4 regions of the Streptomyces sp. NPDC051664 genome follow, and region 3 is predicted to be linked to each of the others. Evidence: riboswitches for the same ligand, from Rfam matches in the RefSeq annotation. Region 3 holds a riboswitch; each other region holds the start of a gene.
What was found. A riboswitch is a leader RNA that binds a small molecule or an ion and turns the genes downstream of it on or off. The one in region 3 is predicted to bind cyclic di-AMP.
Positions count from the first base shown of each region.

Region 1 (4,660 bases), on a different contig from region 3:
ACGTGGCGGGTGCGCTCTCGACGGGGATCTTCCCGCTGACCACGATGGTGTTGCTGCCGTGCATGCGATCGACGGTGATCGTACGACTCTCACCGGCGGCGACCGTGGTGGCACGGTTGTCGATGCGGACGTAGTCGTTGGACGGGGTGACTTTCACCGCGGGCGCTGCACCGGGCGCGGAGCCCGGGGTCACCGAGAGGAGCACGGTGCCCGCGTCGTAGTCGGTGTCCGGGGCCACCGTCAGTGGAGAGATCTGCGACGAGTAGTAGGCGGACTCGTCGTCGGCCGCCCAGGACGCGCCCAGCCGGTTGCTGTCGAACCGGGTGTCGTCAGCGACCAGTCGGCCGGTGATCCGGCGGATCCCGGATGCGGCGACCGTGGCGGCCAGCCGGTCGTAGTCCTCGGCCAGCATCGTGGGGTCGCCGGTGCCGCGAAGATACAGGTCGCCCCGGACCACGGACCCGTGGCGGGAGCCGTCCGCGAGTACATCGGTGCTGAACCGGTAGTCGGGGCCGAGCAGCGCCATGGCCGCGGTCGACGTCAGAAGCTTGGTACTGGATGCGGGCACCAGGCGGCCGTCGCCGTTGCGTTGATAGAGCGTCTGCCCGGTTTCGGCGTCCCTGACGACGACTCCGGCCTGGGCGCCGTTCAGCCGTGTGTCGCTGAGAATCTGGTCAAGGGTCTGCGACAGGCCGGGCGCCGGGGCGTCGGCCCCGGCCGGGGCTCCTGAGGTGGCGGTGAGTGCCAGGCTCGCGGCGACGGCCCAGAGCAACGCCCGATGGCGGAATCTTCGGTGAATCGTTGGCATGCGCATGGAAAGAGATGATCAGGCATCCGGATCCTAGGCGGAAGGCCTACGTCGTTCGGATCCGGGGGCAACCGGGTCGGGGTGCAAAGGGGAGGCAGCTGGACCGGAGCCCTACTCCTGTCCGCAACCGGTACAGCTGCCCGTTCATGCAGTGAACAGGGTGGATCTGGAGGGAATCTGATGAGGATTCAGGGGGCATTGACTGATTCGACCGTCCCGGAATGCACCCTGCCCCCGCTCCGTCGCAACGTACCTGATGCGCGACGGAATTTATGCCGGGCCGAATCGATTACGAGGGCCGCGCAATGTGGGAACACAGCAGGCGTCAAGGGGTAGCGAGCTCATTCCGACTTACGGGGCGTGATTCAACACGGCGTCTCCTGTGATGAATCGATCGAGTTGGACAGGATTATGGGTGGAAGGAGTCGAGTGGTGGAATGTGCGTCTCTCGACTCCGTGGCACTTCCCCTTCTTCCAGCGATCTCTGTATCAACGCAGGGCGGCAAGTGGGGGGTTACCGTATTGCTTCCGGGGCGGGCGTGCGCACACCGCTGGTTTCGACGCGCAGGATCAGGATGGTTCGCATGAGCAGCCGAGGCGTCGACTGTCATCAAGAGCTGTCCCGCAACGCCGAGCAGAGGTCTCGCTGCATTGCTGCGGCCTGCCGTGTGACCGATTCCTGATTCCTCCGCGAAGCGGACGGGCCCAAGGGGTACTCGTCCGAAGAGGATGAAGAGAGGGATCTTGCGAAGCTCGCCCGCTTTGTTGAGAAGCTGAAGAAGATCGATTCAGCAGCCTTCGAAGGCTACGTCGGGTTCATCCGGCCGGAGCCCCTCGACATCCCTTAGCGATGGCGATCACGATGCGCCTCGTCCGGACGCCCGGTATGCAGCAAGCCGGTGGGCCGGGCGATGCTTCGCGGCGAGAGCGACACGGAGATCAGCCCCCGGCCCTCCATCGCCGGCACGCCGCTTGCGCTTCCGGACGGCCCCGGTGGGCGGGCAGGGCGTTTGCGCACCGTGACGGCCATGCCGAAGGCGTGCGGCACCTCCTGCGCCCATCGGGACCGTCGTTCGTGTGAGCCTGCGCGACCTGGCCGGAGTGCGGCCGCCTGTGCGCCGCAGCCGGTGGAGATGCGTGACGCGCTGTCGCCTCCCGCGGGGGGACGTCCGCCCCGACGAGGCGAAGGCATCGCTCGGCCGCCCGCCAATGTCTCGAATGTCCCAATTTTGGCAATAGAGATAAATTGCTCTCTTTGCTGGCGAATGCATGACTCGCACAGGCCGAGGTCCTGCCTGTCGGGCAAATCGCCCTTTTCGGACTAAGTGGCGAGAGTCACTTTCCGGGACCGCGGACGCGACGGCGTACCGCTCGGTTCCCTTCTGCGCGAAGGAATTTGGCTTCGCGGGCGGGCATGGATTGCCGATAATTCCCCGACTCGATCTTGTAAATGAATTGTGATCGAAAAGTGGGGGCTTGTTCAGGTCGGAGTTTCTCGCTTACGGTCACCGTCAATCCGGATGGAACGCCGAATCCTGCCGCCGTCCGGGAATCCGACCACTCACGTACGGCAGGAGCGGGGGACCCAGGTAAGCAGCCGATCCGGTATCCGGAACGGCTAGGGGTGAAGCCGTATTCCCATACGGCCAGGCAACTCCAGCCTGAACCCGACAGCTCACCTCGTAGGCGCCGGAGAGGAACGCATCATGCCCGCAACGGGTAACCACCGTCGTCGTAAGTCCGGTTCGCTGACTCGCGGCTTCATCGCCGTGGGCGCGGGCGGAGCCGCTCTCGCACTTCCTGTGATCGGTGCGACCGCTGCCTCGGCAGCGCCGGCGCAGTCCGTCGCCACCGTCGCAAAGACTGTGGCGCCTGCTGCGGCCCCTGCCAAGGGAATTTCCGCCGCGAAGGCTACGCCCTCCGTCTATTCCGTGATAGCCGGTGACACCCTTTACAAGATCGCCACTGGGCATTCCGTGACTGGCGGCTGGCAGCAGCTGTACCAGGACAATCGCGAGGTCATCGGAGCCAACCCCGCTCTGATCAGCCCGGGCATGAAGCTGACCCTCGGTGCCAAGGCCGAGACCGCGGCTGTCGAGTCCAAGCCGGCCGCGAGCAGTGCCACTCCCGCCGCCGTGAAGCCCGCGACGTACACGAACGACCTCGACGGCTGGATCAAGGAGTCGCTGGCCGTCATGGCGCAGCACGGCATCCCCGGCAGCTACGACGGCATCCACCGCAACATCATGCGCGAGTCCTCGGGCAATCCCAAGGCCATCAACAACTGGGACTCGAACGCCGCCAAGGGCACGCCGTCCAAGGGGCTCCTGCAGGTCATCGACCCCACGTTCAAGGCCTACCACGTGCCCGGCACGTCGATGGACCCCTACGACCCGGTCGCCAACATCACGGCCGCGTGCAACTATGCCGCCGCCAAGTACGGTTCGATCGACAACGTGTTCGGGGCGTACTGACGCCCGGTTGCGTTGATGCCGGTTCAGGAGTGACGGGTGGCGAGGTCCGAGGGGGCCTCGCCACCCGTTCCTGTCTCTGCCCGATGGATGCACACGCGACCGCCGCGATCAGCGGCGCGCGGGCGACCATCAGAAGTCGATCCGCATGACGGCCCGCCTGAGTGTGGGCCTGCTCACCTCGACGAACCCTGCGTCGGCGAAAACGTCACGGCTGCCGACGTGGAGTTCGCCCCAGGTGATTTCCACCCCTGGCCGCGTGATCATCGGGTAGCCCTCGATCGCGCGGGCCCCGCGGTCGCGCGCGAAGCCGATCGTGGCGCGCGCGAGTGCGTACGTGATGCCGCGCAGACGGAAGCCCTTGCGGGTGACGAAACAGGTCACGGCCCAGACGCTGTCGTCGGTCCTGTCCTCCTGCCGTCCGGTCCAGGGGACGCGGGCGCGGAGCAGGCGGGGGTAGGACGTCCGGGGCTCGATCGCGCACCATCCGACCGGCTCGTCGTCCAGATAGGCGACGAGACCGCTTGTCGAAGGAGCACCGGCATTTCCGCAACCGGTCTGCTCACGCAGGCGCTCGGCACGTTCGGCCAGGGGGACCGAACCCCACTGGGAGCCCCTGATCTTGAAGCGCTGGCACTGGCACATGGACGGATAGTCCGTGGTGCCGAAGATCGTCTGCAGGTCGTCCCACGATGCTTCGTCGGCGGGGACGATAGCGAGCTGGTCATCCGAGATCGGCTGGGCCATGCCTGACATCATCACCACCCCGCCGCTACCGGAACCGGCCTGTCCGAGAGTGTCGGTTTCATCGTGGCGGGTCCTCTCCGACGAGCCCGTCGATGGATTCGCGGATGAGGTCGGCGTGTCCGACATGGCGTGCGTACTCCTCGATGAGGTCGATCAGCAGACGCCGGAGACTGGGTGACTGCCCGCGGGAGTTGGTGAACGCCGCGAGGTGTCCGACGCCATGCTCGGCCAGCGCCTGCCGGACGTTGGCGCGGGAGCGGACCGCAGTGTCCTGCCAGAGCGCCATGAGCTGCTCGGGGGTGTCCCCGGCGGCCGAGGACCACTCCCAGTCGGGATCGGCGTCCCAGTCCACCGTGTCCCACGGGGGAGCCGGCTCCCGCCCGAGCAGCTTCTGGGACAAGACGTCGTCCTCCACGAGGGCCAGGTGCTTGAGCAGCCCGCCCAGGCTGATCTTCGAGGCGGCGGCCGTCGTCCGCAGACCGGCCGCGTCCAGGCCCGCGCACTTCCACGCCAGCGTCCTGCGCTGGCGTTCCAGGGAACCCACCAGGGTGTCGATCTCGTTGCCCGCGACCGGTGGTTCCTCGAGCAACGGCTCGTTGTTCTCGCTCATGGTGGGCAGGCTACGGTCCATTCC
Region 1 is NZ_JBITCU010000014.1:103,009-107,668, reverse strand. Features, by position in the region: gene dacB (D-alanyl-D-alanine carboxypeptidase/D-alanyl-D-alanine-endopeptidase) at 1-814, opposite strand, end outside; cyclic di-AMP (ydaO/yuaA leader) riboswitch at 2,325-2,510, shown strand; gene ACIA8E_RS25170 (transglycosylase SLT domain-containing protein) at 2,515-3,282, shown strand; gene ACIA8E_RS25165 (GNAT family N-acetyltransferase) at 3,412-4,026, opposite strand; gene ACIA8E_RS25160 (DinB family protein) at 4,085-4,636, opposite strand.
Region 1: linked by a shared signal. The riboswitch ahead of ACIA8E_RS25170 (transglycosylase SLT domain-containing protein) and the one ahead of ACIA8E_RS28155 (M23 family metallopeptidase) in region 3 are both predicted to bind cyclic di-AMP.

Region 2 (4,660 bases), on a different contig from region 3:
GCATCTGCTGAACATCGACCCGCCCGACCACACACGGCTGCGCCGCCTCGTCTCGAAGGCGTTCACGCCGCGCCGGGTCGCGGAGTTCGCGCCGCGCGTGCAGGAGCTGACGGACCGCCTCATCGACAACTTCATCGAGGTGGGGAGTGCGGACCTCATCCATGACTTCGCGTTCCCGCTCCCCATCTACGCGATCTGCGACCTGCTCGGCGTTCCGCGCGAGGACCAGGACGACTTCCGGGACTGGGCGGGCATGATGATCCGCCACGGCGGCGGGCCGCGTGGCGGGGTGGCGCGGTCGGTGAAGAAGATGCGCGGCTATCTCGCCGAACTGATCCACCGGAAGCGGGAGAACCCCGGGGACGATCTGATCTCGGGGCTGATCCGGGCCAGCGACCACGGCGAGCACCTCACCGAGAACGAGGCCGCCGCCATGGCCTTCATCCTCCTCTTCGCCGGCTTCGAGACGACGGTCAACCTCATCGGCAACGGGGTGTACGCCCTGCTGCGCAACCCCGAGCAGCGGGAGCGGCTGCAGCGTTCGCTCGACGCGGGGGAGACGGGGCTGCTGGAGACCGGCATCGAGGAACTGCTGCGGTACGACGGCCCGGTGGAGCTGGCGACCTGGCGGTTCGCCACCGAACCGCTGGTGCTCGGCGGGCAGCGGATCGCGGCGGGCGACCCCGTACTGGTGGTGCTCGCCGCCGCGGACCGGGATCCGGAACGGTTCGCCGACCCCGACACGCTCGACCTCTCCCGGCGTGACAATCAGCACCTCGGCTACGGTCACGGCATCCACTACTGCCTGGGGGCGCCGCTCGCCCGGCTGGAGGGACAGGCCGCGCTGGCCACGCTCCTGAGGCGCCTCCCGGACCTGCGCCTTGCGGTGGAACCTACCGATTTGCGGTGGCGCGGGGGGCTCATCATGCGCGGACTGCGCACTCTTCCCGTGGAGTTCCATCCCGGACATTGCTCCGGTGAAGGTGACGCTCTGTCAACTCCGTGACTTTCACGTGATCTGTACTGCATCGACTTGTGACAAGCGTTCGACTGCCGCTACGTTCACCGTTCGACTCACCAGTCACTTGTCAGTCACACGGAAGGCAACCCCATGGGCTCCGCGAACGGCAGACACCGTCGCCCTCGTCAGGCACCCGCCATCGTCGTCGCCGCAGGCGTCACCGGCTCTGCCATCGCCATCCCGCTGCTCGGCGCGGCCGGTGCGCACGCGGCCGACGCCACGACCTGGGACCGGGTCGCCGAGTGCGAGAGCGGCGGCATGTGGAGTGCCGACCTCGGCAACGGCTTCTACGGCGGTCTCCAGTTCTCGCAGGACACCTGGAAGTCGTACGGCGGCGAGGCGTACGCCTCGCGTGCCGACCTCGCCAGCCGCTCGCAGCAGATAGCGGTCGCCGAGAAGGTCCTCGACGACCAGGGGCCACGGGCGTGGCCCAGCTGCGCGGTGATCTCCGGGCTCACGGTGGACGGGACGCTGCCGGGTGTCGACCCGGGAAGCCTGCTGTCGGCCGACCCGACGGAGAGTGCGGACCCGTCCGACGAGGCGTCGGACGAGGCGAGCGCCACGGGCGGATCGAAGTCGTCGTCCGCCAAGTCGTCGGAGAAGTCGTCCGGCGAGACGTCGGGTCGGACGTCGGGCCAGGCATCGAGCGAGCCGTCGGCCGATGTGCCGGATACGTCGGGTTCAACCGACTCGTCCCGCTCGCCCGGTTCTTCCGGCAGCGAGACGGGCGGTAAGCATCGTGGCGCGCCGGCCCCCGAGGTGAGCCAGGGCATGGGACCGGGCGGTGACCGAGACTCGGGCCGCCATGCTTCCCGCGGTAACAGCGACGGGCGCGACACGCGCGACTCGGCCGCCGACGGCACATACACCGTTCGGCCGGGCGACAACCTCTGGGCGATTGCTGATGCACAGAAGGTTCATGGCGGATGGCCGGCGCTCTACGAGGCCAACAAGAGTGCTGTCGGCGACGACCCGGATCTCATTCTTCCTGGCCAGAGCCTCGATCTCGGTGTGAAGGCGGAGTGAGACCGGTCTGATCAACGGCTTAAATCACCCCAGAAATCGGGGTAGTTCAGAGGCCTATGTCCACTTATGCGTAAGTGAGACATGGGTCTCTTTGCGTTAATCGGCGTGTCTCGTCTGCCAGGCCTGTCCGCATTGCCCCCCACCTGCGAAAACGATGAACGGCCGGACGTGGGTAGGGGATGATTGTCAGTTATGTCCGTCTTTGAATGTGGGGGTTGCGTGCGTTTACGGTCGGAACCGCTCGCACCGCGGGCCCCGTCGACCGTCACGCCGAATCCTGCCGTCGGTCGAAGGGAACAGACGCGTAAAGCGCCGTAGGCAGGAGCGGGGGACCCAGGTAAGCGCCGGGCCCGATGGTCGAAAGACCGTCAGGACCGGCTTGGGGTGAAGTCGCACGCTAGGACATGCGACCGGGCAACTCACTTGGCCCGAACCCGACAGCTCACCTCGTAGGCGTCGGTGAGGAGAAGTTGCATGCTGCTGAACAGCAAGGGCAAGCACCGTCGCCCGTCCAAGGCCGTCCGTGTGGCCACGCTCGCCGGTGTCGCCGGTGCCGCCATCGCCGTTCCCCTGATGGGTGCCACGGGCGCCTCCGCCGCCTCCGTCGCCACGTGGGACGCCGTCGCCCAGTGCGAGTCCGGTGGTAACTGGTCCATCAACACCGGCAACGGCTACTACGGCGGCCTGCAGTTCTCGCAGTCCAGCTGGGCTGCCGCCGGCGGCACGCAGTACGCCCCGCGGGCCGACCTGGCCACCAAGGCCCAGCAGATCGCCATCGCCGAGAAGCTCCTCGACATGCAGGGTCCGGGTGCCTGGGGCTGCGCCGGCGCCGGCAACCTGACCAACGACGGTGTCGACCCGGGCGTCGACACCGGCTCCGCCGCCGCGAAGCCGGCCGCACCGAAGCCGGCCGAGCACACCGAGGCCCCCACCGCCTCCCGCTCGGACCGCGGCACCGCCCCCGAGGCCGCGAAGACCGTCACCACGCCGACCGGACAGAAGGTCGCGAAGGGTGACGGCGAGTACAAGGTGAAGGCCGGTGACTCGCTCAGCAAGATCGCCGAGGCGCACAAGGTGAAGGGCGGCTGGCACCAGCTGTTCAAGCTGAACAAGAACATCGTCAAGGACGCCGACCTGATCTTCCCGGGTCAGCAGCTCCACCTGACGAAGTAGTACGAGCCTCAGCAGAAAAGCTCTCTCCTCCCTGAGCACCTCGACCCGGCGCGGATTCCCCCGTACGCGCCGGGTCGGGGTTTCTGCGCTCACCGTTCGACTGTTGTGGTTACTGATCAGTAGATTTCTGAATTTTGCCCGTCTACGGGTGCCCTTGGGTCCTTTTTCGTCCCAGGAGACGGGCGGTCGCCGAACGCAGTGGGCCAAGGCGGTTAGGCTCTTGGCGCAAGGCCAAAGCGACCCTGCACAACCAGCGTCATATCCCAGAAGGAGATGCCTCGTGCCGTCCATCGACGTCGTCGTAGCCCGGGAAATCCTCGACTCCCGCGGAAACCCCACGGTCGAGGTCGAGGTTGGCCTCGACGACGGCAGCACCGGCCGTGCTGCCGTTCCGTCCGGCGCCTCCACCGGTGCGTTCGAGGCCATTGAGCTTCGCGACGGTGACCCCAACCGTTACCACGGCAAGGGCGTCGAGAAGGCCGTCCTCGCCGTGATCGAGCAGATCGGCCCGGAGCTCGTCGGCTACGACGCGACCGAGCAGCGGCTGATCGACCAGGCGATGTTCGACCTGGACGCCACCGAGAACAAGGGCTCGCTCGGCGCCAACGCCATCCTCGGCGTCTCGCTGGCCGTCGCGCACGCCGCCTCCGAGGCCTCGGACCTGCCGCTGTTCCGCTACCTCGGTGGCCCGAACGCGCACCTGCTGCCCGTCCCGATGATGAACATCCTCAACGGTGGGTCGCACGCCGACTCCAACGTGGACATCCAGGAGTTCATGATCGCCCCGATCGGCGCGGAGTCCTTCTCCGAGGCCCTGCGCTGGGGCGCCGAGGTCTACCACACGCTGAAGAAGGTCCTGAAGACGAAGGGCCTGTCGACCGGTCTCGGCGACGAGGGCGGCTTCGCGCCGAACCTGGAGTCGAACCGCGCCGCCCTGGACCTCATCCTCGAGGCCATCAAGGAGGCCGGTTACGCCCCGGGCAAGGACATCGCGCTCGCGCTCGACGTCGCCGCCTCGGAGTTCTACAAGGACGGCAAGTACGAGTTCGAGGGCAAGTCCCGCTCGGCCGCCGAGATGACCGAGTACTACGAGGAGCTCGTCTCCGCGTACCCGCTGGTCTCCATCGAGGACCCGCTGTACGAGGACGACTGGGCCGGCTGGAACGTCATCACCCAGAAGCTCGGCGCCAAGGTGCAGATCGTCGGCGACGACCTGTTCGTCACCAACCCGGAGCGTCTGGCCCGTGGCATCGAGGAGGGCTCCGCCAACGCCCTGCTCGTCAAGGTCAACCAGATCGGTTCGCTGACCGAGACCCTGGATGCCGTCGAGCTGGCCCAGCGCAACGGCTTCAAGTGCATGATGTCCCACCGCTCCGGTGAGACCGAGGACGTCACCATCGCCGACCTCGCCGTCGCGGTGAACTGCGGTCAGATCAAGAC
Region 2 is NZ_JBITCU010000009.1:249,619-254,278, forward strand. Features, by position in the region: gene ACIA8E_RS19550 (cytochrome P450) at 1-1,006, shown strand, start outside; gene ACIA8E_RS19555 (transglycosylase family protein) at 1,112-2,047, shown strand; cyclic di-AMP (ydaO/yuaA leader) riboswitch at 2,348-2,518, shown strand; gene ACIA8E_RS19560 (transglycosylase family protein) at 2,522-3,220, shown strand; gene eno (phosphopyruvate hydratase) at 3,501-4,660, shown strand, end outside.
Region 2: linked by a shared signal. The riboswitch ahead of ACIA8E_RS19560 (transglycosylase family protein) and the one ahead of ACIA8E_RS28155 (M23 family metallopeptidase) in region 3 are both predicted to bind cyclic di-AMP.

Region 3 (4,660 bases):
TTCTTCCGTACGTACTACGCGCCCAACAACGCGGTGCTGTCCGTCGTCGGCGACATCGACTCCGAGCAGACGCTCGCCTGGATCGAGAAGTACTTCGGCTCCATCCCGTCCCACGACGGAGAGCAGTCGCCGCGCGACGGCGCGCTCCCCGAGGTCATCGGCGAGCAGCTGCGCGAAGAGGTCCGTGAGGAGGTCCCGGCGCGGGCACTGATGGCCGCCTACCGGCTGCCGCACGACGGCACCCGGGAGTGCGACGCCGCCGACCTCGCGCTGACCGTGCTGGGCGGTGGCGAGTCCTCCCGGTTGCACAACCGCCTGGTCCGCCGCGACCGGACGGCCGTCGCGGCCGGATTCGGGCTGCTGCGGCTCGCCGGTGCGCCCTCGCTCGGCTGGCTGGACGTGAAGACGTCCGGCGGGGTCGAGGTGGCGCAGATCGAGACCGCGGTCGACGAGGAGCTGGCCCGGTTCGCGGCCGAGGGTCCGACACCCGAGGAAATGGAGCGCGCCCAGGCCCAGTTGGAGCGCGAGTGGCTGGACAGGCTCGGTACGGTCGCGGGCCGCGCCGACGAACTGTGCCGGTTCGCCGTGCTGTTCGGTGACCCGCAGCTCGCCCTGACCGCCGTCCAGCGGGTGCTCGACGTCACCGCGGAAGAGGTCCAGGCGGCCGCCAGGGCCCAGCTTCACCCCGACAACCGGGCGGTGCTCGTCTACGAGCCGGTCGAGCCGGCCGAGTCCACCGATGGGGCGGCCGCCGACGAGGCGGCCGCCGACACCGACGCGCACGAAGGGGCGGACAAGTGACCGACGCTGCCGCGACTGGAGTATCGATGGAGTACCACCCGCAGCCGACCCCGGGCACGGCCAGGCCCTGGGCCTTCCCCGCCCCCGAGCGCGGAGCCCTGCCCAACGGGCTCACGGTGCTGCGCTGCCACCGCCCCGGCCAGCAGGTCGTCGCGGTCGAGATCTACCTCGACGCCCCGCTGGACGCCGAGCCCGAGGGCCTCGACGGCGTGGCCACGATCATGGCGCGGGCGCTGTCCGAAGGCACCGACAAGCACTCCGCGGAGGAGTTCGCAGCCGAGCTGGAGCGCTGCGGGGCCACCCTCGACGCGCACGCCGACCACCCCGGCGTCCGGGTCTCCCTCGAGGTCCCGGTCTCCCGGCTGGCCAAGGCGCTCGGTCTGGTCGCCGAGGCGCTGCGGGCACCCGCGTTCTCCGACAGCGAGATCGAGCGGCTGGTACGCAACCGGCTCGACGAGATCCCGCACGAGCAGGCCAACCCGGCCCGCCGAGCCGCCAAGCAGCTCTCCAAGGAGCTCTTCCCGGCCACCGCGCGGATGTCGCGCCCGCGCCAGGGCACCGAGGAGACGGTGGAGCGGATCGACTCCGCGGCCGTCCGCAGCTTCTACGAGGCCCATGTCCGGCCCTCCACCGCGATCGCCGTGGTCGTCGGTGACCTCACGGGCATCGACCTGGAGGCGTTGCTCGCCGACACCGTCGGCGACTGGTCCGGGAACAGCGCCGAGCCCCGGCCGGTCCCGCCGATCACCGCCGACGACACCGGCCGGGTGGTCATCGTCGACCGTCCCGGAGCTGTGCAGACCCAGCTGCTGATCGGCCGCATCGGCGCCGACCGGCACGACAGCGTGTGGCCGGCCCAGGTCCTCGGCACGTACTGCCTGGGCGGCACGCTCACCTCCCGGCTGGACCGGGTGCTGCGCGAGGAGAAGGGCTACACGTACGGCGTACGGGCCTTCGCGCAGGTCCTGCGGTCGTCGGCGCCGGAATCCGCCTCCGGGGCGACGGGCGCCGCGATGCTGGCCATCAGCGGTTCGGTGGACACGGAATCCACCGGACCGGCGCTCGGCGACCTGTGGACGGTCCTGAGGACGCTGGCGGCCGAGGGCCTGACCGACGCCGAGCGCGAGACGGCCGTGCAGAACCTCGTGGGTGTCGCCCCGCTGAAGTTCGAGACGGCGGCCTCGGTCGCGGGCACGCTCGCCGACCAGGTCGAGCAGCACCTCCCGGACGACTACCAGGCGCAGCTGTACGCCCGCCTCGCCGAGACCGGCACGGTCGAGGCGACCGCGGCGGTGGTCAGCGCCTTCCCGGTGGACCGTCTGGTCACGATCCTCGTCGGCGACGCCGCGCAGATCGAGGAGCCGGTCCGGGCGCTGGGCATCGGAGAGGTGTCGGTCGTCACCGGCTGACGTCTCAGATAACCGCATATCGGGACAGAGGGAGACCCCGCGAGTCGCTTCTCGCCGGGGTCTTCCCTTTTGTCTGATTTGTCGGATAGTTGCCTGTGTGCCCTGTGGGATGTGCTACAAAACGCCCTGTCCGTTTGGTGAATGAAAGTCCCCCCGCTTAGCGTCGGCAGCGCTGTCCGTCACCCGTATGCCGCATCCGCGGCGCCGGACAGCTATCGCCGAGTCCCCGTCAGGCGCGAGCCTGGGGAGCCGGGGACCCACGCAGTCCCTGGGGTGAATCGGATGCCTGCGCGCCTCTTGTGGGGCTCGCGGATCCGTAGGAGACCTTCCTGCTCCGAACCCGTCAGCTAACCCGGTAGGCGAGAAGGAAGGAAAGGATCAGCCACCTCATGGCGTTCACCCGCCCCACCGGGAAGCACCGTGCCCCGAAGCGTCTGACGCGCAAGAGCGCGCAGATAGCCGGCGTCGCAGCTCTGGCCACCACCGGCGTCATCGGTGGGCTGGCCTCTCCGGCGCTCGCCGCCGGCACCGAAGCCCCCTCCGTCAGCGAGACCGGCCTGAACCAGGTCATCGCCATCGAGGGCGCCCTCGCCGACCAGGTGGCCACCCAGGCCGACGTGCAGAAGCGCCAGGCCGAGGTCGCCGCCAAGGCGAAGGCGGCCGCCAAGGCGAAGGCCGCTGCCAAGGCGAAGGCCGAAGCGAACGCCAAGGCGGCAGCCAAGGCCAAGGCCGAAGCCCGGGCCAAGGCGGTCCGCGAGGCGAAGGCGCGCGCCGCCCGTTCCGCCGAGCGCACCCGCCTCGGTGCCTTCCAGCTCCCGGTCGCCGGTTCGTACGTCACCACCGGCTACAAGTCCAGCGGCTCCCTCTGGTCCTCCGGCCGTCACTCGGGCATCGACTTCCACGCCGCCTCCGGCAGCCCCGTCGTCGCCGTCGGCGCCGGCACGGTCGTCGAGGCCGGCTGGGGCGGCGCGTACGGCAACAACATCGTGCTCCGGATGACGGACGGCACGTACACCCAGTACGGGCACCTCTCGTCGATCGGCGTGTCGGTCGGCCAGAGCGTCGGCGCGGGCCAGCGGATCGGTTTCTCCGGCTCGACCGGCAACTCCACCGGACCGCACCTCCACTTCGAGGCCCGGACCACGCCGTCGTACGGCTCCGACATGGACCCCGTCGCGTACCTGCGCGCCCACGGCGTCAACGTCTGACCGACGCAGCACCCCGAAGGCCCCGGCTTCCCGCCGGGGCCTTCGGCGTACCCGGACCGGCCCCCGCCGGAGGTGCTTGCCGAACCGTCCTCGGACCAAAAGATATTCATGGATTTCGACCCGGCGTCGGAAATGCAGCCGCATTGCAATAGAGTCACAGAACAGGCGTCGATCGGCCGCGTTTCGCGGGGATTAAGGCGGAGGTTCGGACATGCGCATTCCGGCGCATTCGGTATGCACGGCAATCCGTGACGACATCGTCTCCGGTGTCTTCGAACGCGGCAGCAGACTCACCGAGGAACTGCTCGCACGCCGTTACGGGGTGTCCCGTGTCCCGGTACGGGAAGCGCTGCGCACCCTGGAGTCCGAGGGTTTCGTGGTCACCCGCCGGCACGCCGGCGCCTGTGTCGCCGAGCCCACCGAGCAGGAGGCCGCCGACCTGCTGGAGGTCCGGATGCTGTTGGAGCCACTGGGTGCGGCCCGCGCCGCGCAGCGCCGCACCGATGCACACCTCAAAGTCCTCCGCGGTCTGGTCAGGCTCGGTCAGGAGCGGGCCAGGCGGGGTGAGGGCGAGGATCTGCGCTCGCTGGGCGGCTGGTTCCACGAGACGCTCGCCCAGGCCTCCGGCAGCCCCGGGCTCATCGCGCTGCTCACCCAGCTCCGGCACAAGATCGCCTGGATGTACGCGGTCGAGCAGCCGGCCCGCCCCACCGATTCCTGGGCCGAGCACGGGGCCATCGTGGACGCAGTCGCACGCGGTGACGCGGAACGGGCCAGGGCGCTGGCCACGCAGCACGCCGAGCGCGCCACCGCCGCGCACCGGCTGAGGCGCGCGGACCGCATCCCGGGCCGTGAGCCCGCCGCGCCGCAGTCCGGCCGGGTGAGAACTTCGCAACATGCCGTAAACACCGCGAGCGGCCGTCATTAACACATGCGCCGTATACAAAGAGATGTAATTCGGCGGGGCTTTGTTTCGGTTGCCCGAATTCACTCCGGAAACCTCGGAAACCGACTCGGCAGTGGGTCCGGGGATCGGTACGGCTTGTGAAAACGAAAGAGCCGCGGCCCCGGTCGAAGGTGCCGCGGCTCTGCCGCAGAAATACGTCCGGCCGGAACGGGCCGGGGAAGTCCGGAATCAGACGGTCTCCGGGAGCTCGTCGAGCCCCTCCGCGACCAGCCTCGCCAGTCGGTCGAGAGCGGCCTCGGAGTCGTCCGCCTCGGACGAGAGCACGATCTCCTCGC
Region 3 is NZ_JBITCU010000018.1:114,627-119,286, forward strand. Features, by position in the region: gene ACIA8E_RS28145 (M16 family metallopeptidase) at 1-801, shown strand, start outside; gene ACIA8E_RS28150 (M16 family metallopeptidase) at 828-2,210, shown strand; cyclic di-AMP (ydaO/yuaA leader) riboswitch at 2,417-2,587, shown strand; gene ACIA8E_RS28155 (M23 family metallopeptidase) at 2,600-3,418, shown strand; gene ACIA8E_RS28160 (GntR family transcriptional regulator) at 3,630-4,346, shown strand; gene ACIA8E_RS28165 (HPr family phosphocarrier protein) at 4,554-4,660, opposite strand, start outside.

Region 4 (4,660 bases), on a different contig from region 3:
GGGCCGGCTACGACGACTCGGGGCTGCTGCGGCTCGCATCGGGGGAGACGTACACCACACCGGTGTTCGCCGGACTGTGGAGCGCCGAAGGGTTCGGCGGGGCGAGCCGGGCCTGGCACGCCTGGCAGCTGGCCCACGTCGTTCCGGACGCCGAAAGCCTGCGGCCGGTGCTCTACAACTCCTGGGAGGCCACCGGCTTCGACGTCGCGGAGGACCAGCAGCGCGCCCTGGCCGTGCGCGCCGCAGCGATGGGCGTCGAACTGTTCGTGGTGGACGACGCGTGGTTCGGGCAGCGCACCAGCGACCGGGCGGGACTCGGCGACTGGACCCCGAACCCCGAGCGCTTCCCCGGCGGGCTGAAACCGCTCGCCGACGAAGTGCACGCGCTCGGCATGCAGTTCGGCATCTGGGTCGAACCGGAGATGGTGAACGCCGACAGCGACCTGTACCGCGCGCACCCTGACTGGGTGCAGCACTTTCCCGGGCGGACCTGCACGGAGTTCCGTAATCAGCTGGTGCTCAATCTGGCCCGGACCGATGTGCAGAACCATCTGTGGGAACAGCTCGACTCACTGCTCTCCAGCGCCCCGATCGACTATGTGAAATGGGACTTCAACCGCTGCTTCACCGATGCGGGCTGGCCGGGCGAGGAGTATCCGCAGAAGCTCTGGATCGAGCATGTGGATGCGCTGTACGCGCTGATCGACCGGCTGCGGGCGGCTCACCCCGGTGTCGCCTTCGAGTCCTGCTCGGGCGGCGGCGGCAGGATCGATCTGGGCATCCTCGCCCGTACCGACCAGGTGTGGACCTCCGACAACACCGACCCGCTGGACCGGCTCGCCATCCAGGAGGGCTTCGGGCAGATCCATCCGGCTCGAGTGATGGCCGCCTGGGTCACCGACAGCCCGAACGTCCAGCTCAACAGCAGGGTGAGCTCGCTGCGCTTCCGCTTCGTGAGCGCGATGGCCGGGGTGCTCGGGGTCGGCGGAGACCTTACCGAGTGGAGCGACGAAGAGCTCGCCGAGGCCCGGGGCTGGGTGGACCTGTACAAGGAGATCCGCCCGGTGGTGCAGCACGGGGCGCTGTACCGGCTGCGTGCGCCGCGCGGCGGGCTCAGCGCCGTGCAGTACACGCACGGTGACGAAACCGTGGTGCTCGTGTGGCTGGAGGCACAGAGGTACGGGGAGCTGCCGCCGGTCCTGCGGCTGCGCGGACTCGACCCCACGGCGACCTACACCTGTTTGGACACCGGGGCCGTCCACCACGGTTCCGTGCTGCTGCATCACGGCCTGCGCACCGGCCTGCGGGGGGACCTGGACGCGAAGGTGCTGAGGCTCCGCCGCGAATGATGTTCATGACATGTCCGCATTGAGGCATTTAGTAGAACATGTCCTGCTTATGCGGGAGATGAGGGGCCTCTCGTGAGCGGGATCATATCCGTGACGGTGCGTGGTGGCGCGGCGGCCGGGTAATCCGTACACCGCGCCGAAAGCCAAGATCCGTAATCCACGGAGTGTGACCGGAATTCCGCGCCGATTTCCCGGCGCGGATTCCGGCACGCAACCGATGGCTTGTTCTGCTCGTCCTCACTCGTTTACGGTCACCGTCAATCCGGACGGACCGCCTAATCCTGCCGCCGACCGGAATTCGCACCCACTCATCGTGTGGCAGGAGCGGGGGAACCAGGTAAGCCGCCGACCGGAGAAATCCGGCCGGCTCGGGGTGAAGTCGCACTTCATGCGACCGGGCATCTCCAGCCCGAACCCGACAGCTCACCTCGTAGGCGCCGGAGAGGAAATTCTTCATGCCCATATCGGGTAAGCACCGTCGTCCGAAGTCCAGCACCATCGCTCGTGGCGTTGCCGCCGCCGGCGCCGGCGGGGCCGTCATCGCCCTCCCGCTGCTCGGTGCCACCGGTGCCCACGCCGCGGAGCAGGCCGCCCCCGCCGCGCACTCTGCCGCCGCCCCGGCCGCCCCGGTCGCGAAGAAGCAGGCCGAGACCCGGACGTACTCCGTCGTCGCCGGCGACTACCTGGCGAAGATCGCCACCGACAACAAGGTCGAGGGTGGCTGGGAGAAGCTGTACCAGGACAACCGCGAGGTCATCGGCGGCAACCCGAGCCTGATCGTCCCGGGCATGAAGCTGACCCTCGGCGGCTCCGCCGCGGCCACCGGCAACACGCAGGCCGTCCCGGCTCCGTCGAAGGCTCCGGTGGCCACCAAGCCCGCGGCCGCCCCTTCGGCCGCCCCGAGCAGCAGCTCCGGCTACGTCTCCCCGGTCCCGGGCAAGCACACCACCAACTACCGCGCCTCCGGTGCCAACTGGTCCAGTGGCAGCCACACCGGCATCGACTTCCCGGTCTTCACAGGCACCAGCGTGAAGGTGATCACCTCCGGCACCGTCGTCACCGCCGGCTGGGGTGGCGCGTACGGCAACGAGGTCGTCGTCAAGCACGCCGACGGCCACTACTCGCAGTACGGCCACCTGTCCGCGCTCTCCGTCTCGGTGGGCCAGACCGTCTCCGTCGGCCAGCAGATCGGCCTCTCCGGTGCCACCGGCAACGTCACCGGCCCGCACCTCCACTTCGAGGTCCGCACCGGCCCCGCGTACGGCTCGGACATCGACCCGGTCGCCTTCCTGGCTTCACACGGAATCTCCGTCTGATCGGATCCGGTCAGGCCTGATCCGAACGGCTTGTTGATGGGGCGGTGCGCGGCGGCGCACCGCCCCTTCACTTATTCCCTCTTTACTAAAACCTGACCGGGTGGTCTATCTCACCTCCCGTCAACCCCTTATTACGGTCGCGTAGGTCACATTCGTCAGTGCAGGATGTGCCCTTGTGGCAGACGATTCGAGAAAAAATCAACGTGGCGTCAACAACCGGCATGGCGCCATCGGGTCGTACGCAGCGATTGGCGACAGCTTCACCGAGGGGGTCGGTGACCCGGGCCCGGACGGAACCTTCGTCGGCTGGGCAGACCGTTTCGCTGTACTCCTCGCGGACCAGCTCCCCGACCCCGACGCAGCGACGAACACCGATGGTTCCGCCGGTTCGGCTCACGGGAACTTCCGGTACGCCAATCTCGCCGTACGCGGACGCCTCCTCGACCAGATAGTCGAGGAACAGGTGCCGCGCGCCAAGCAGCTCGCCCCCGACCTGGTGAGCTTCTGCGCGGGCGGCAATGACATCATCCGGCCCGGCACCGACCCCGACGACGTGGCCGAACGCTTCGAGCGCGCGGTCGCCGACCTGACCCGGTCGGTCGGCACCGTCATGGTCACGACCGGCTTCGACACCCGCGGCGTGCCCGTGCTGCGCCATCTGCGCGGCAAGATCGCCACCTACACCGCCCATGTGCGGTCCATCGCCGACCGCTACGACTGCCCGGTCCTCGACCTGTGGTCGCTGCGGTCCGTGCAGGACCGGCGCGCCTGGGACGACGACCGGCTCCATCTGTCGCCCGAGGGACACACCCGGGTCGCGCTGCGCGCCGCCCAGGTCCTCGCCCTCGATGTGCCGGCCGACCCCGACCAGGAGTGGCCCCCACAGGCGCAGCGCGGCACGCTCGAGGTGCGGCGCGACGACATCCACTGGGCACGCGAATATCTGGTGCCGTGGATCGGACGGCGGCTGCGCGGCGAGTCCTCCGGTGACCACGTCGAGGCGAAGCGGCCCGACCTGCTGCCGCTGTAACCGGCGCGGTGTCCACTTCGGCCGGACGGGCCTGTTCGCCGAGGCCCGTCACCTCGGGCGGAATGACTCTGTACCTGATCATCATCTGGGTTACCTGTCCGAGCGTAGTGGCGGTCGCAGGCATGGGAAGGCACCTGGGGAGACGGGGAGAAGACGCGAGACGTCAGGGGCTGACGGAAGCGGAGCGACTGCCGGTCAGGCTGTCAGTGTCTCCTGGTCGATGCCCAGCTCGCGGGCGAGCGCCTCGTCGGTCCACGCCAGCATCGTGGCCCGGGAGAGCGGGCCGGCGTACGACGTCATCTGGACGGCCAGACCGTCCAGCAGCGCGGTCAGCCGCCAGGCCACGGACATCGGATCGTCGCAGTGGAACTCCCCCGCGGCGGCCCCTTCTTCGAGGACCTCGGCCAGTTCGGCCTTCCACTGCTGGTCGAGATCGCCGGCCACATTGCGCAGCGCCGGATCGCGCAACGAAGCCGCCCAGCCCTCGATCCACAGCCGCCACCCCTTGGCCTGCCCGGTCGGCGCGTACCAGCGGACGGCGGCGCGCAGCCTCCGTACCGCACTGGTGCGGCGGCTGAGGAGCTTGCGCAGATGGGCCAGGTCGGCCTCGGCCGCATGCGCGAAGGCGGCCGCGACCAGCTTCTCCTTCGTCGAGAAGTGGTAGAGCACGAGTGCGTTGCTCACCCCGAGGACGGACGCCACATCGGCGATCCGTACCGCGGCGACGCCCCGCACCTCGATCTGCTCGACGGCAGCACGCAGCAACTCCTCGCGTCGTTCCGCCACGCTCAACCGCACTCTTGCCACGGCGTCACCCTAACCAATGCCCGGGTCCCCGACAGGTCGGGGGCGGGACCGCAAGGGGGCCGCCCCCGACTTGCTTCCAGCTGTCAGGCCTCGGTCAGCACCAGATGTCGGCGCAGCCCGAGTTGTACGCGTCGATCAGGGTTTCCGTCAGCGACGCA
Region 4 is NZ_JBITCU010000028.1:6,135-10,794, forward strand. Features, by position in the region: gene ACIA8E_RS33005 (alpha-galactosidase) at 1-1,349, shown strand, start outside; cyclic di-AMP (ydaO/yuaA leader) riboswitch at 1,641-1,801, shown strand; gene ACIA8E_RS33010 (M23 family metallopeptidase) at 1,805-2,665, shown strand; gene ACIA8E_RS33015 (SGNH/GDSL hydrolase family protein) at 2,841-3,695, shown strand; gene ACIA8E_RS33020 (TetR/AcrR family transcriptional regulator) at 3,891-4,481, opposite strand; gene ACIA8E_RS33025 (hypothetical protein) at 4,597-4,660, opposite strand, start outside.
Region 4: linked by a shared signal. The riboswitch ahead of ACIA8E_RS33010 (M23 family metallopeptidase) and the one ahead of ACIA8E_RS28155 (M23 family metallopeptidase) in region 3 are both predicted to bind cyclic di-AMP.